DNA from 3 places in the Sedimenticola sp. genome. Region 1 is predicted to be linked to each of the others. Evidence: predicted binding sites of a transcription regulator. Region 1 holds the regulator's gene; each other region holds the start of a gene.
What was found. Region 1 encodes FliA, which starts transcription of late flagellar genes. Its sites were predicted from a motif close to GCTAAAGTTNNNNNNNNNNCNGCCGATA; they were not measured.

Region 1 (4,243 bases):
ATTTCCCCGGCCTCAACCAGGAAGTCCTGCAGGATCTCGTCATCCATATCAATGGCCATGCTTCGACACCTCTAAAAGCCCAAACTGGATAGCAGGTCATCCACATCATCCTGTCCATTGACCGTATTGCCCTGATCAATGCCGGGAATAACGGGTCCTTCCAGTTTCTTTGCATCTTTTTGTTTTTCTGGCAATTTTGAGCCGGATATCCGAACCAGCTGTACCAGCTTGTCTTCAACATCGTGTACCAGGGTGATCACTTGCCGGATAATTTGTCCGGTCAGGTCCTGGAAGTCCTGAGCCATCAACACATCGGTCAAATGACTATGCAACTGCTTCGACCTTTCCGTTGTCAAGGTCAGAAAACTACCCAAATCCTTACTCAACTCCCGAAAATCATCGACCGACAGCTCCCGATTGCAGAAGCGTTCCCATTGCGCTGAAATTGCCAGTGCCTTTTTGCCCAGGTCATCCGCCAGCGGTAACCCTGCTTCTACGGCTCCCAAGGTTTTATTGGCGGATTTTTCAGTCATGCTGATTACGTAGGTCAATCGTTCACTGGCATCCGGAATATCTATTTGTGCCATCTCATTGATGCGGGGATCCAACAGAAACTCATTGATCGCCTCATGCAGCTCCCGTGTGAGCCGCCCTACCTCAACAAACAGTTTGCTCTCAACACCTTCCGAGAGCATGGCGCTAATATGCGTCGCCTCTTCCTCGTTGCCTGCCTCAAGCTGTTCAACCAGTTGTCTTGCCAGCATCAGACGTTCATCACTATCCATACAGTTCTCCAGACGGATTTGTCATGCTGACGCTTAGCTGCCTACACGTTCAAAAATCTTGCTTATCTTCTCTTCCAGAGTTACGGCGGTGAACGGTTTCACCACATATCCATTGACACCTGCCTGTGCCGCCTCAATGATCTGTTCGCGCTTTGACTCAGCCGTTACCATCAACACCGGCAATTTCACCAGATTCGGATCCGCACGCACCGCCTTCAGCAGATCAATACCGGTCATACCCGGCATATTCCAGTCCGTTACCAGGAAATCAAAGTTACCTGACTGCAACATGGGCAAAGCGGTATTACCATCGTCTGCTTCCTGAGTGTTGGTAAACCCCAGGTCCCGAAGCAGATTCTTAATAATCCGTCGCATTGTGGAAAAATCGTCCACAATGAGAATCTTCATGTTTTTATTCAAGGCAACCTCCAAACTCGATGCCGTTATGCGTTTTCATAAACCGATCAGAACTCATCTGTATCGGATAACCAATCTGCCAGGCGGGCGCGTAGTCGCAACGTCGCCTGGCTATGTATCTGGCACACCCTGGACTCACTGACGCCAAGAACCTGGCCAATCTCTCTCAAGTTCATCTCTTCGTCGTAATAGAGTGCGATAACCAATCTCTCTCTTTCCGGCAAACCGGCGATAGCCTCTGCCAGGGCCTTCTTAAAGGCGTCTTTCTGCATGCCGTCAAACAGCCCCGCCGACTCGCTGTCGTTGCCGTCGTAGGGGAGCTCGCCCACCGCCTGCAGCTCTTCAATACTAAAGATCCGGCAGCCCGCCGCATCCTGCAGAATGCGATGATACTGAACTAAATTCATATCCAGTATCTCTGCCACTTCTACATCCCGTGCATCCCGCCCCTGTTCATTCTCTATGGATCGCATGGCATCCGCGACCATTCTGGCTTTCCGATGTACTGACCGGGGAGTCCAATCGCTACGCCGAATCTCATCCAGCATGGCTCCCCGTATGCGAATCCCTGCATAAGTTTCGAAGCTGGCCCCCTGGCTGGGATCGTAATTTCTGCTTGCCTCAAGCAAACCGATCATCCCTGCCTGTATCAGATCATCCGCCTGAACATTGGGTGGCAGACGGTTCATCAGATGATAAGCAATACGCTTGACCAGTGGCGCATGCCGGTTCACCAAGGTGTCGGCATCCATCTCCTGAATCGCGGTATAGCTCGCTAATCCGTTCACCGGCCTATCTCCCCGCTCTGACTTGTGTATTGAATCAGCCGTTCCACGAAGAACTGCAGGTGCCCGCTAGCACCGTCCGGTACAGGCCAGTTATCGGCCTTTTGCGCCAGATTCTTGAATATTTTTGCGATATGGCTACGCGGGTTGGCTTGAACCACGGGTTTTTGTGATTTCACGGCCTTTCTGAGATTTTCGTCGTAAGGAATGCTGCCCATGTAGGTAAGCATAACATCCAGGTACTGGTCTGTGACACGGCACATCTTGTTATAAAGATTGCGCCCCTCTTCAGCCGTGCGGGTCATGTTCGCCAGAATACGGAACCGATCCAGCCCATACTCCCTGTTGAGCAGCTTGATCATGGCGTAAGCATCCGTGATTGATGCCGGTTCATCGCAAACCACCACGATTAACTCCTGCGCCGCTCGACTAAAGCTGACCACAGTATCGGAGATACCCGCCGCCGTGTCGATAATCAACACATCCAGATCGCCGCCCACATCACTGAAGGCGCGGATCAGACCGGCATGCTCAGCGGCACTCAATTCGGCCATCTGCTGCACACCCGATGCCCCGGGCACCACCCGAATGCCGGCCGGCCCCTGCAATACGACCTCTTCCAGAGAGCGTTCACCACTTAACACATGGGACAGGTCGTACTGCGGATGCAGACCCAATACCACATCGATATTGGCGAGCCCAAGGTCGGCATCGAGCAACATCACTCGACGCCCCATCTCCGCCATGGCAACGGCCAGGTTTACCGAAATATTGGTCTTACCGACTCCGCCTTTACCTCCCGTGACCGCGATTACCCGTACCGGTGTAGGCTGTACCATGCGTCTTAATCCTGCTGCTTGATCAGTTATTGGGTCAACCATGAGCATTTGCTCTCGCACCTCCGAGCGCCAGGGCCAGGTATTCGTCGGAATACTCCGCGCCCCCATTGCTACATGCCACGGCCTTGCTGACCAGCGTATGCGAACGAGCCAAATGGAGGTCTTCGGGTACCTTCTGACCGTCAGCAAAAAAGGCCAAGGGTAGCGCCTTGTGTATCAACGCTGAAAGCGCACCACCCAGTGAACCGGCCTCATCCACTTTCGTCAAAATACAGGCCTCGGGTTTGGCCGCACCAAACGCGCTGATCGCCTGTTCCATGGAGGAGTAATCGGTGGCGGCAGAGAGGGTCAGGAAGCTGCGCACACCCTGACCGGCCACATCCAGCAGTGCCAGCTGTTCACTCAGCCTGACGTCACGCTGGCTCATACCGGCCGTATCGATCAATATCAACCGTTTACCGGTCAATCCGTTCAGCGCCACAGCCAACTCTTCGCGAGTGCCAGCTGATCGTACCGGGACATCCAGGATCCTGGCATAGGTATTTAACTGCTCCTGGGCGCCGATGCGGTAATTGTCTGTGGAGATCAACGCCACTTGACGGGTGCCGTAACGCAGGGCAAAACGGGCGGCCAGCTTAGCCACTGTCGTGGTCTTGCCCACACCGGTAGGACCAATTAGCGCAAACACTCCGCCCTGTTCCAGCAGATCATCACCGACGGTTTGGATCTGGTTGGCAAGATAATAGAGTGCCTTTCTCCAAGCCTGGTCAGCTGTCTCTACGTCGGTGACGCTTTCAACCAGCTCACCGCAGATATCGGGACTGATGGAGAGTCCCATCAGTTTGCGGAAAAGGTCACGCGTCTCCGGCTTGTGGTGTCCCATCTCCCGCCAGCTTAATCCGGAAAGCTCATTTTCCATCATACGACGAAGTGCCCGCATCTCCTGACGCATTTCAACCAGGACCGGATCCTGACTCCACTCCACCTTGGGAATTACCTGCTCCTTCAATGCAGCCACAGAAGCTACAGGTGGGGTGGATGCGGCAGCGGGAGCACTTTTCCGCTCCTGGCGGGTCGATTTGACCGGCTCCAGCGTGGGTTTCGTATGGATTTCCGGCGAGGGGATAAAGGCGGCGGCATCATAATCAATAGCCGCCACCAGCTCGACACCACCATCGACCTTTTTGTTGGAGAGAATGACCGCATCGGAGCCCAGCGCCTCGCGAACCTGTCGCAATGCCTGCCTGATATCCGATGCAAAAAAGCGTTTAATCTTCATACCTAGCTTTCCCTGCAGCCAGCTACACGATCAAACGGCTCTTTAACTCGCCATTTTCAAATGATCGACCGTTTAGCGATGGCTGCCTTATGTGTCTGCATTGGGCCTGCCCACCGTGGCAACCACTTTGATCTTGCG
Region 2 (4,243 bases), on a different contig from region 1:
ACAGGGAAAAATGCGTCCACTGCTGAGAGAGCAGATGCACTACGTAACCCACTACTCCGCCATTACCCGCCGCGGCGCGCCCGACAATCTGATCTTGCAAACCTATCTGAGTGAATTGAAGCAGGAAGAGTCAGCCGGCCACTAACCTGTTTACCGGCCGGGGCAGGCACGATCGCCTACCCCTGGCGCCATCCGGTGCGGCTATTCGGACGACTGATAGCCGATACGGAAACCGCCCCAATGCCTGCCATCGACAAAGATCGGGATGGTCAGATCGTGCATCACCTCCCCAGTATCCCGTTTATAGGTCTGCAGCAGGAACGGCTTGGTCGACGATCCACAGCGGGCACCGGTGCGATCATCAAAGATCCGTTTGGTCCGGTTGGTCAGCAGATCCTTTTCATAGTCGCCGGTAAGCGGTTTGGCGTAACGGTTGTTATGGGTGGGGAAGTAGCCGTTGTTATCCACCGCACCGGCATACGCCATAAAGGCATGCCGAGAGAGGATCGGTTCCTGGATTGCCGGGAAATTAGCGTCGGTAAAGTCGTCGAACTGGGTTTTGAATTTTTGCGGATGGGTACCGGCAATTGGCTGGTAGTTCCGATCAAAAATCTGGTTAAGGGACAATTTCCCCTGATCCACTGCTTGCTCGAACAGTTGCTGGATGGCCACCACGGCCGCACGCCCCTCCTCATAGGCGATACCATGTTCGCCCTGAAGACCGGTATCGCCCAGCAGTTCGTAGATCGATTCCGCCATCTCTGAAAGCGCCAGCGACTGACTCGCCACCGACTCCACCTTTTCCGAGGAGCTGTTGAGGCTCTGAGTAAACTCCTCCAGGGAGTGGTTGATCTGCGACTGGTGCTCACGATTCTGTTCAGAACGCTCGGCGGCGGAGATCACTCGCTGCTCCACTTCCCGGGCGTGCTCCAGTATCTCTACCAACTGTGTATCCACTTTTTCGGTACGCTGGCGACTCTCCTGCACCTCATCCACCAGTGAACGCATGGTGTTGCCGGCGTTCCCCGTCTCTTCGTTGATGCGCTGGACCATCTGACCAATTTCGGTGGTGGCGGTAGAGGTACGGGTGGCGAGATTTCTTACCTCTTCCGCCACCACGGCGAAACCGCGCCCCTGTTCGCCCGCCCTGGCCGCCTCGATAGCGGCATTCAGCGCCAGTAGATTGGTCTGGTCGGCAATCTCACTGATCACCTTGGTGATCTGGGATATCTGGCTGGCACGATCTTCCAGCTTGGCGATCAGATCAGCCGCCTCCTGGGCGTGGCTGCCGGTGCTACGCATCTGTTCAGCCGCCTCACCAATCGCCTCCTGGCCGATATAGCTGGCGCGACGTGTCTGTCGTGACAGCTCTTTCAGCGTCTCGGAATTGGTCACCGCCTGTTCGATATTGTTGGAGATATTACCGGTGGCTTCGGTGATCTTCTGAATATGCTCAATCTGGTCATCGATACGCCGTTTCAACACATCCGCCGCATAGGAGACCTCGGCACCCGCTATCGCAATCTTGCCACTGCGCCCCACCACACCGACACTGCAGCTGTAATGTTCCTGCAACAACCCCGCCACGACGGCGATCTCGTCTCCTGCATCACCCTGCAATAACTGCGACAGCCTTTGGCCTTCATCCTCATTCAGCTGCCCCTTAGCCTCCACCAGTCGATGCATCAAGCCCAGGTGACCGACCAGTGGCTGCAGCTGAATGCGATAAACCAGTAACAGTGCAAACAAAACCGCCACCACGGCGACAACCAGCACGGAGACCAACCCACTGGCGCCGACGTAGAGTAGAAGTAATCCCGTAACGAACCCAGCCACTACCGCGGCCAGTAGTACCAGAAATGTTGTTTTGTTGAGTATGTTCATGAGATTAATCAGCTATTCTGCGTGCATGGATAATTTGGCTATCGGCCAAGCGGCAGTCATCTTTAGTCAATCGAGTGATAAACGACCTTTTAGATCAATGAGATACCTGACGAAACCGAGATAAGGCGGCCGATAGCCAGCCTGGCCACCTGACTAGTTGTCGCCAGTATAGATCTGGGTCAAGTCTGATAGATTATTATTTGGGTAACATAAGTTGTCTTGATGAATAGAGTGCCTTCACTCATTCACCCAGAGAAACCCATCTATTTAGCAATGCCCCGAGCCGGGCAGGAAAACAGGGGAACAGATCATGATTTCGCACAATCTTAGAGCCACCGCCATTGGAGTCACGCTGGCATACCTCTCCACTTATGCCATCGAAACCAATGCCTGGCAAAAGGATATCGAGAACTCGGATCATATCAAGAGCACCACCTGCAAGTTCGAACCGGAGGCACAGTGTTCATGGGCGGTGCGGATCGGGGCACAAATCCCCGGGGTCGATATGCACGATGCCTCCATGGCTTCCATGCGCCTGGACCACGCCAACCTGCAGGGCGCCAATCTATCGGGTGCTATCCTCCACCTGGCCGACCTCGAGGGGGCCAATCTGATGCTCAGCAATCTGCAGCATGCAGCCCTGCACGCGGTCAATCTGCAAAACGCCAATCTGATGCTGGCCAATCTTAAAGGCGCCAACCTGCTTGATGCCGATCTCAGCGGCGCCAATCTGCGGGGAGCCAATCTCGAAAACACTATTTTTATCGCCGCCAAGCTGGATAACGCCACCTGGACGGATGGCCGGGTCTGCGCCGTCGGTTCGATAGGCGAGTGTAAGTAGCCATTTTCAGTATCCATTAAAAAGGCCTTACCCGCTGGGGTAAGGCCTTTATTTACGAGTCGCCAAAAAACGTTAGGGGATTACTGAATCGATCACCAACTCCACTACCGCATCGCCACTCACCGACACAGGCGACACCTCTCCCAACAGATCGCCACTGGCGGCAATGGCATTGCCGGTGCGGGAGATCCGCGCACCTACAACAACCTGTTGAAAACTGGATAGATTCATACCCGGCACCATCGCCTGGCCGTCATTCAATTCGATCGTCGCCGGCAGATCGCTCACCTTCAGCCGCACTGCGGCCAGCGGCATTTTCGGCCCCTCCAGGGCGCGGGCATAGACGAACAGGCTCTCTTCCGGCTTCACTTGTGAGGTCAGTTCAGCCGACAAAGTGATTCGTGCTGTAATGGCCTGACCGGTCGCAGCCGCCACGCTGGGCTTCTCCACCGCCGCACCGGGGCCGGAAGCGGCCATTTTACGCTCTGCCGCAGCAATCAGACGGTCGACCTGCTCCACCGCCCCAGCGTCTTCCGTCAGCATCGGTTTGAGGTGACGCCAATGTTCCAGCGCCCGGGCATAATTGCCCGATTGATCTTCCACCATACCGGCCAGCCAGAGTGCCGTCTGGTCTTCCGGCGCCAGGCTGATCGCCTTACGGATCAACTCCGCCGGACGACCCTGCATATCGCCACCGGAAGACATGGCCAACGCATCCGCCCACGCCAGCATCAGTGGCGGCTGGTCACTTACCAACTGGTTGACCTTTTCAAAGGCAAAGGACGCCTTCTGATAATCCTTCATCGCCATGTAGGTACGTCCCAGCAGATACCAGCCTTCGGCATCCTCGGGGTTCTCTTTAAGGCGCTCCACCAACGCACTCACCATCTCTTCGATGGAGGGCATCTTCTTATCGTCCTGCTGTGCCATCGTAGCCGGATCGACCAGCTGCGGCGTACCCAGATAGAGGTAAACCGACAAGGTGACGCCAACAATAAACAGCATCGCGACGATAAGCGTGACGGGGCTGCCTTTTCGCGAACCGACGGCCGGATCTATTTCGCCCGCGCTGTCGAGATCGATCAACAGCGCCTGCTCCAGTTCCAGCTTGGTCTGTTCATACTCTTCATCCGAGAGGGTGCCGGCGGCGTGTTCGCTCTTCAGCTCCAAAAGCCGTTCGCGGGCGATCACCACATTCTGCTTATCCCGATCTGAGATCTTCAGCTCGGATTTACGCAACAGGGCAGGGGCGATAAACGCCAGTGCGACCAGGATCATGGCCGCCGTGATTAACCAGAATATCGTCATGAGTTCGTGTCTTCTTCGCCGAGCAATGCCCTGGCTCGTTGCAAGTCATTGTCACTGATCTTATTGTCAGTCTGTTTTCCCCTTCTCCGAATAAATAGCAACAGCATGACCACTCCTCCTGCGAGGATGACAAACGGGCCCAGCCAGAGGATCAGGGTCCCAAAGCGGAATGGCGGACGGTACAACACAAAGTCGCCATAACGTTTGACC
Region 3 (4,243 bases), on a different contig from region 1:
CATCAAGGATATAGAGACCCGGGAGAATGCCGGAACGCCGGGGATTCTGCAGACGCTCAAAGCGGCTTTGGTGTTTCAGATCAAGGATGCAGTAGGACAGGCGGTGATCGATCATCGCGAGACGGACTATGTCCGCCGGGCGCTAGACCGTTGGTCCGGTCATCCGCAAATCGAAATCATGGGTAATCCCGATCCGTCACGGCGCATCGGTATCGTCTCATTCAATCTCAAGGGCCCCGGCGATCGCTACTACCATCCGCGCTTTATTACCACGCTGTTGGACGATCTGTTCGGTATCCAGAGTCGGGCGGGTTGCTCCTGTGCCGGTCCCTACGGGCACAAGCTGCTGGGTATCGACGATGCCAAGGCGCAGGAGTTCAGGGCGGTTATCGCCGAAGGGCACTGCGGTATCAAACCGGGCTGGTGCCGGATCGGTTTTCACTATCTGTTTGACGAGGCCGAGGTCAGTTATATCCTGGATGCGGTGGAGTTTGTGGCGGAGCAGGGATATCGCTTTCTGCCGTTATATCGATTCGATCCAGCCAGCGGCCTTTGGCGTCACCGACATCAGCCGCCAATGACGCTCGACTTTTCCCTGGAACAGGCGTTGGCAGCGCAGCCGGTTGCCACAGAACAGCCGGATGTACCGCAGCGACAGGCGCACTATGCGGCCAATCTGGTGGCGGCACAGCGTTATGCGGAGGAGTTGGGTGACACCTATCTTCATGATGTCACACTGGACGGCGAAGAGGGGGTGTTGCAATTTTTCCTACTCACCCGTGAGAGCTTGGAGGGGGAGGCTTAATGCCGCCATCCCGGGTGGGTTCATCGACTGAATATGAAGGCGGTGATGGGAAAGACCGCAGGTTGGGGTGACCCGTTCACCCCAACCTGCGTGCTTCCAACTTCAAACGCTAAACCTTGAACTGTCCCATGACATGTTTTAGTTCAGAGGCCAGATCCGACAGTTGTTTGCTGGTATGGGCGATTCGCTCTGAGTGGTCGGCCGTTTGCCCGGTCACATCGCTGATAGCGGTAATATTCCGGCTGATCTCTCCCGCCACCATGCTTTGCTGTTGGGCGGCGGTGGCGATATGCTCATTCATCTGACTGATGGTATTGATGGATTGGGTGATTTTACTCAGTGAATCACCGGCATGGGCGGCCTCGGCGACGCTGGTTTCCACTCGCTTCTGACTCTGGGACATCATATTGGCCGCGTTCTGGGACTGGCGCTGCAGCCCCTCGATCATGCCCTGGATCTCCTGCGTGGCTTGATGGGTGCGGGTCGCCAAGGTTCTCACTTCATCGGCTACCACGGCAAAGCCGCGTCCCTGTTCGCCGGCGCGAGCCGCTTCAATGGCCGCATTCAAGGCCAGCAGGTTGGTCTGTTCGGCAATATTGGTAATCACCTCCACCACCTTACCGATGCCGTCGCTGTCCGATTCTAACTGCCGGATGACTTCGAAAGCCTGATTGACATCCTTGGCCAGTGTGTTGATGCAGGCAATTGCGTTATTGACCACATTTCCACCATCTGCCGCCTCGGCATCCGCCTGATTGGCCGCTTCAGAAGCATTTCCCGCGCTATTTGCCACCTCATTGGAGTTGGCTTCCATCTCGGTCATGGCCGTGGCCACTTGCTGACTCTCCAGTTGCTGGCGCCGCACACCTTCGATACTTTGCTCGGTGATGTCAGTGAGGTGTACCGACTCTTCCGCCAGTTTCTGCGTGGAGGTGTTGACCCGCGTAATGATCGAGCCAAACTTCTCCATCATCAGGTTAATGGCCTGGGCCAGGCGGCCGAGTTCATCGTTGGATTTGATCTCGGCCCGCAGGCTCAGGTCGGACTGTTGCTCGATCTCCCGGACCACGTGGGTGACCTTCCGGAGTGGTGAAACCACCAGTTTTTTCAGGATGAAGCTGATAATCAGTAATCCACCGATCAGCAGTACCGAATTCAGGCCGATATTAACCCAGAGCTCTTTCAGTACGGTGTTGTCCAGCTTTTTCAGTGAATAGTCCACCCGGACCGCCCCCAATACGTCACCCTCCTGAACCGGATGGCAGAGCAGGCAGTTGGTGCCGCGATAATCTTTGGAGGCTCGCATGGGGATTACCACGGTCAATACCCGACCGGATTCACCCCGGTAGAGGGAATCAATCTTTTCTCCGGCCAGGGCACGTTTGTCCAAGTCGTCCTTGGCTTTATTTTGTTCGGTCCCAGGACCGAACAGTTTGATAATCTCTTCTCCGCGAATGATACGGGCATCCAGTACCTCTTCACGTGAGGTGACTTTTTTACGGGGGATCTCCTTGTTGGCCATGCCCCCTGTCAGCATCAGGGTGTTGACGTTGTCGAAGTAACTGTCGGCGAGGGTTTCTGTCTGATCCGTCACCAGGTGCTCGACCAGATTGCGCTGACTGTTGAACTGATAGAGAGCCGAGATTATCAGGATTAGGAGAAACAGCACGACCAGGGCGAGGTCAATTTTGGTGCTGATGGAGAGACCTCTGGCAGAGGCGTTACTGGCTGCTTTCATTTACAGATCCCCGGGTATGTCGAATGGTGTGCCGTATCCACTGAGCGAAATCGTTTGAGACATGATTTTTACCACACCTACGTCGACCTGCCGGCCCGATTCTTTAGCTCTTTTACATGAAATAGTTAAGGAAAATGATCTGGGTCAGTATCCTAGATGCGGAGATCCCTGAATGATCAAGCTGTGTTCAGTTTCGGCAAATCTGTAAAATGGCCCCTCTTTCGCCGAATGGGCCCTTGTGGTGAATATCGAATCAATACCTCCGCTTAAGGAATTGGATAGATGCCTGATACAGGATCGCCACCCTTTGCGCAAGCAGGTCCGTGCCTTGCAACGGGCGCTGCAAGCTGGAAAACCACTGGGAGATGGCTTAAATCTTCTCTTGGCGAGGATGGAGCGGTCGCGGCAAACGGTATGGCAGCGGGAGCAGCGTCTACCCACCCCCCGGTTTCCCGATGAACTGCCTATCAGTGAACGGCACGATGAGATTGCCGAACTGATTGGGCGGCATCAAGTTGTCATCCTCTGTGGTGAGACCGGGTCGGGAAAATCCACCCAGTTGCCGAAGATCTGTCTGGGACTGGGGCGGGGCGTGTATGGGCGGATCGGCCATACCCAGCCACGCCGAATTGCCGCCCGGGCGCTGGCTTCACGGGTTTCAGAGGAACTGGGCAGGGAGTTGGGTGACTCGGTTGGTTACAAGGTGCGGTTTCACGACAGGGTGGGGCCCCACAGTCATATCAAACTGATGACAGACGGGATTTTGCTGGCGGAGATTCAGCGGGACCGCTACCTGAACGAATATGACACTCTGATTATCGATGAGGCCCATGAGCGCAGCCTCAATATCGACTTTTTACTTGGTTATCTGAAGGAGTTGCTGCCGAAACGCCCTGATCTGAAGCTGATCATCACTTCGGCAACGATCGATCCTGAACGCTTTTCCAAGCATTTCTGGGATGCACCGATCATCAATGTCAGCGGCCGTACCTTTCCCGTTGAGTTGCGTTATCGTCCACCCCAGGAGGAGAGTGGCGGGGAGCGGGACGATGCTATCCAGCAGGCGATACTGTCGGCCGTGGATGAGCTGTCACGGATCGATCGGGGGGATATCCTGGTTTTTCTCAGTGGCGAGCGGGAAATTCGCGAGACCGCCGAGAACCTGCGCAAACACAAGTTGCCGATGACCGAAATCCTACCGCTCTATGCCCGGCTTGGGCCGGCTGAGCAGGCGCAGGTGTTCCGTCTCGGCGGTCGACGGCGCATCATCCTTGCCACCAATGTGGCGGAAACCTCATTAACCGTTCCCGGTATCCGTTATGTAATCGATGCGGGTTACGCCCGTATCAGCCGTTATAGCCACCGTAGCAAGGTGCAGCGCCTGCCGGTGGAGCGTATCTCCCAGGCCAGCGCGGATCAGCGCAAGGGGCGATGCGGACGGGTCGCTGCCGGTGTCTGTATCCGTCTCTATGAAGAGGAAGATTTTGCTGCTCGTCCCGAGTTTACCGAGCCGGAGATACAGCGTACCAATCTGGCTTCCGTCATCTTGCAGATGCAATTGCTCGGTTTTGGCGATATCGAGCAGTTCCCCTTTGTCGATAAACCTGACAGCCGGTTGATCAAGGATGGCTACCGGGTGCTGGAGGAGATTGGGGCGATGGATCCCGGGCGGCGCGTGACACCGGTCGGACGGTTGCTAT

Region 2: the regulator FliA is predicted to act here: its motif matches at 1,924-1,951, upstream of ACQY5R_RS05200 (methyl-accepting chemotaxis protein).
Region 3: the regulator FliA is predicted to act here: its motif matches at 2,624-2,651, upstream of ACQY5R_RS08800 (methyl-accepting chemotaxis protein).

Annotation. Positions count from the first base shown of each region.
Region 1 is NZ_JBNKFS010000001.1:25,491-29,733, forward strand. It holds gene ACQY5R_RS00145 (chemotaxis protein CheA) at 1-59, opposite strand, end outside; gene ACQY5R_RS00150 (protein phosphatase CheZ) at 72-785, opposite strand; gene cheY (chemotaxis response regulator CheY) at 819-1,193, opposite strand; gene ACQY5R_RS00160 (RNA polymerase sigma factor FliA) at 1,250-1,990, opposite strand; gene ACQY5R_RS00165 (MinD/ParA family protein) at 1,987-2,826, opposite strand; gene flhF (flagellar biosynthesis protein FlhF) at 2,861-4,105, opposite strand; gene flhA (flagellar biosynthesis protein FlhA) at 4,193-4,243, opposite strand, start outside.
Region 2 is NZ_JBNKFS010000005.1:160,738-164,980, reverse strand. It holds gene ACQY5R_RS05205 (LysR family transcriptional regulator) at 1-145, shown strand, start outside; gene ACQY5R_RS05200 (methyl-accepting chemotaxis protein) at 202-1,884, opposite strand; gene ACQY5R_RS05195 (pentapeptide repeat-containing protein) at 2,195-2,725, shown strand; gene ccmI (c-type cytochrome biogenesis protein CcmI) at 2,798-4,033, opposite strand; gene ACQY5R_RS05185 (cytochrome c-type biogenesis protein) at 4,030-4,243, opposite strand, start outside.
Region 3 is NZ_JBNKFS010000010.1:61,137-65,379, forward strand. It holds gene ACQY5R_RS08795 (aminotransferase class V-fold PLP-dependent enzyme) at 1-805, shown strand, start outside; gene ACQY5R_RS08800 (methyl-accepting chemotaxis protein) at 915-2,543, opposite strand; gene hrpA (ATP-dependent RNA helicase HrpA) at 2,785-4,243, shown strand, end outside.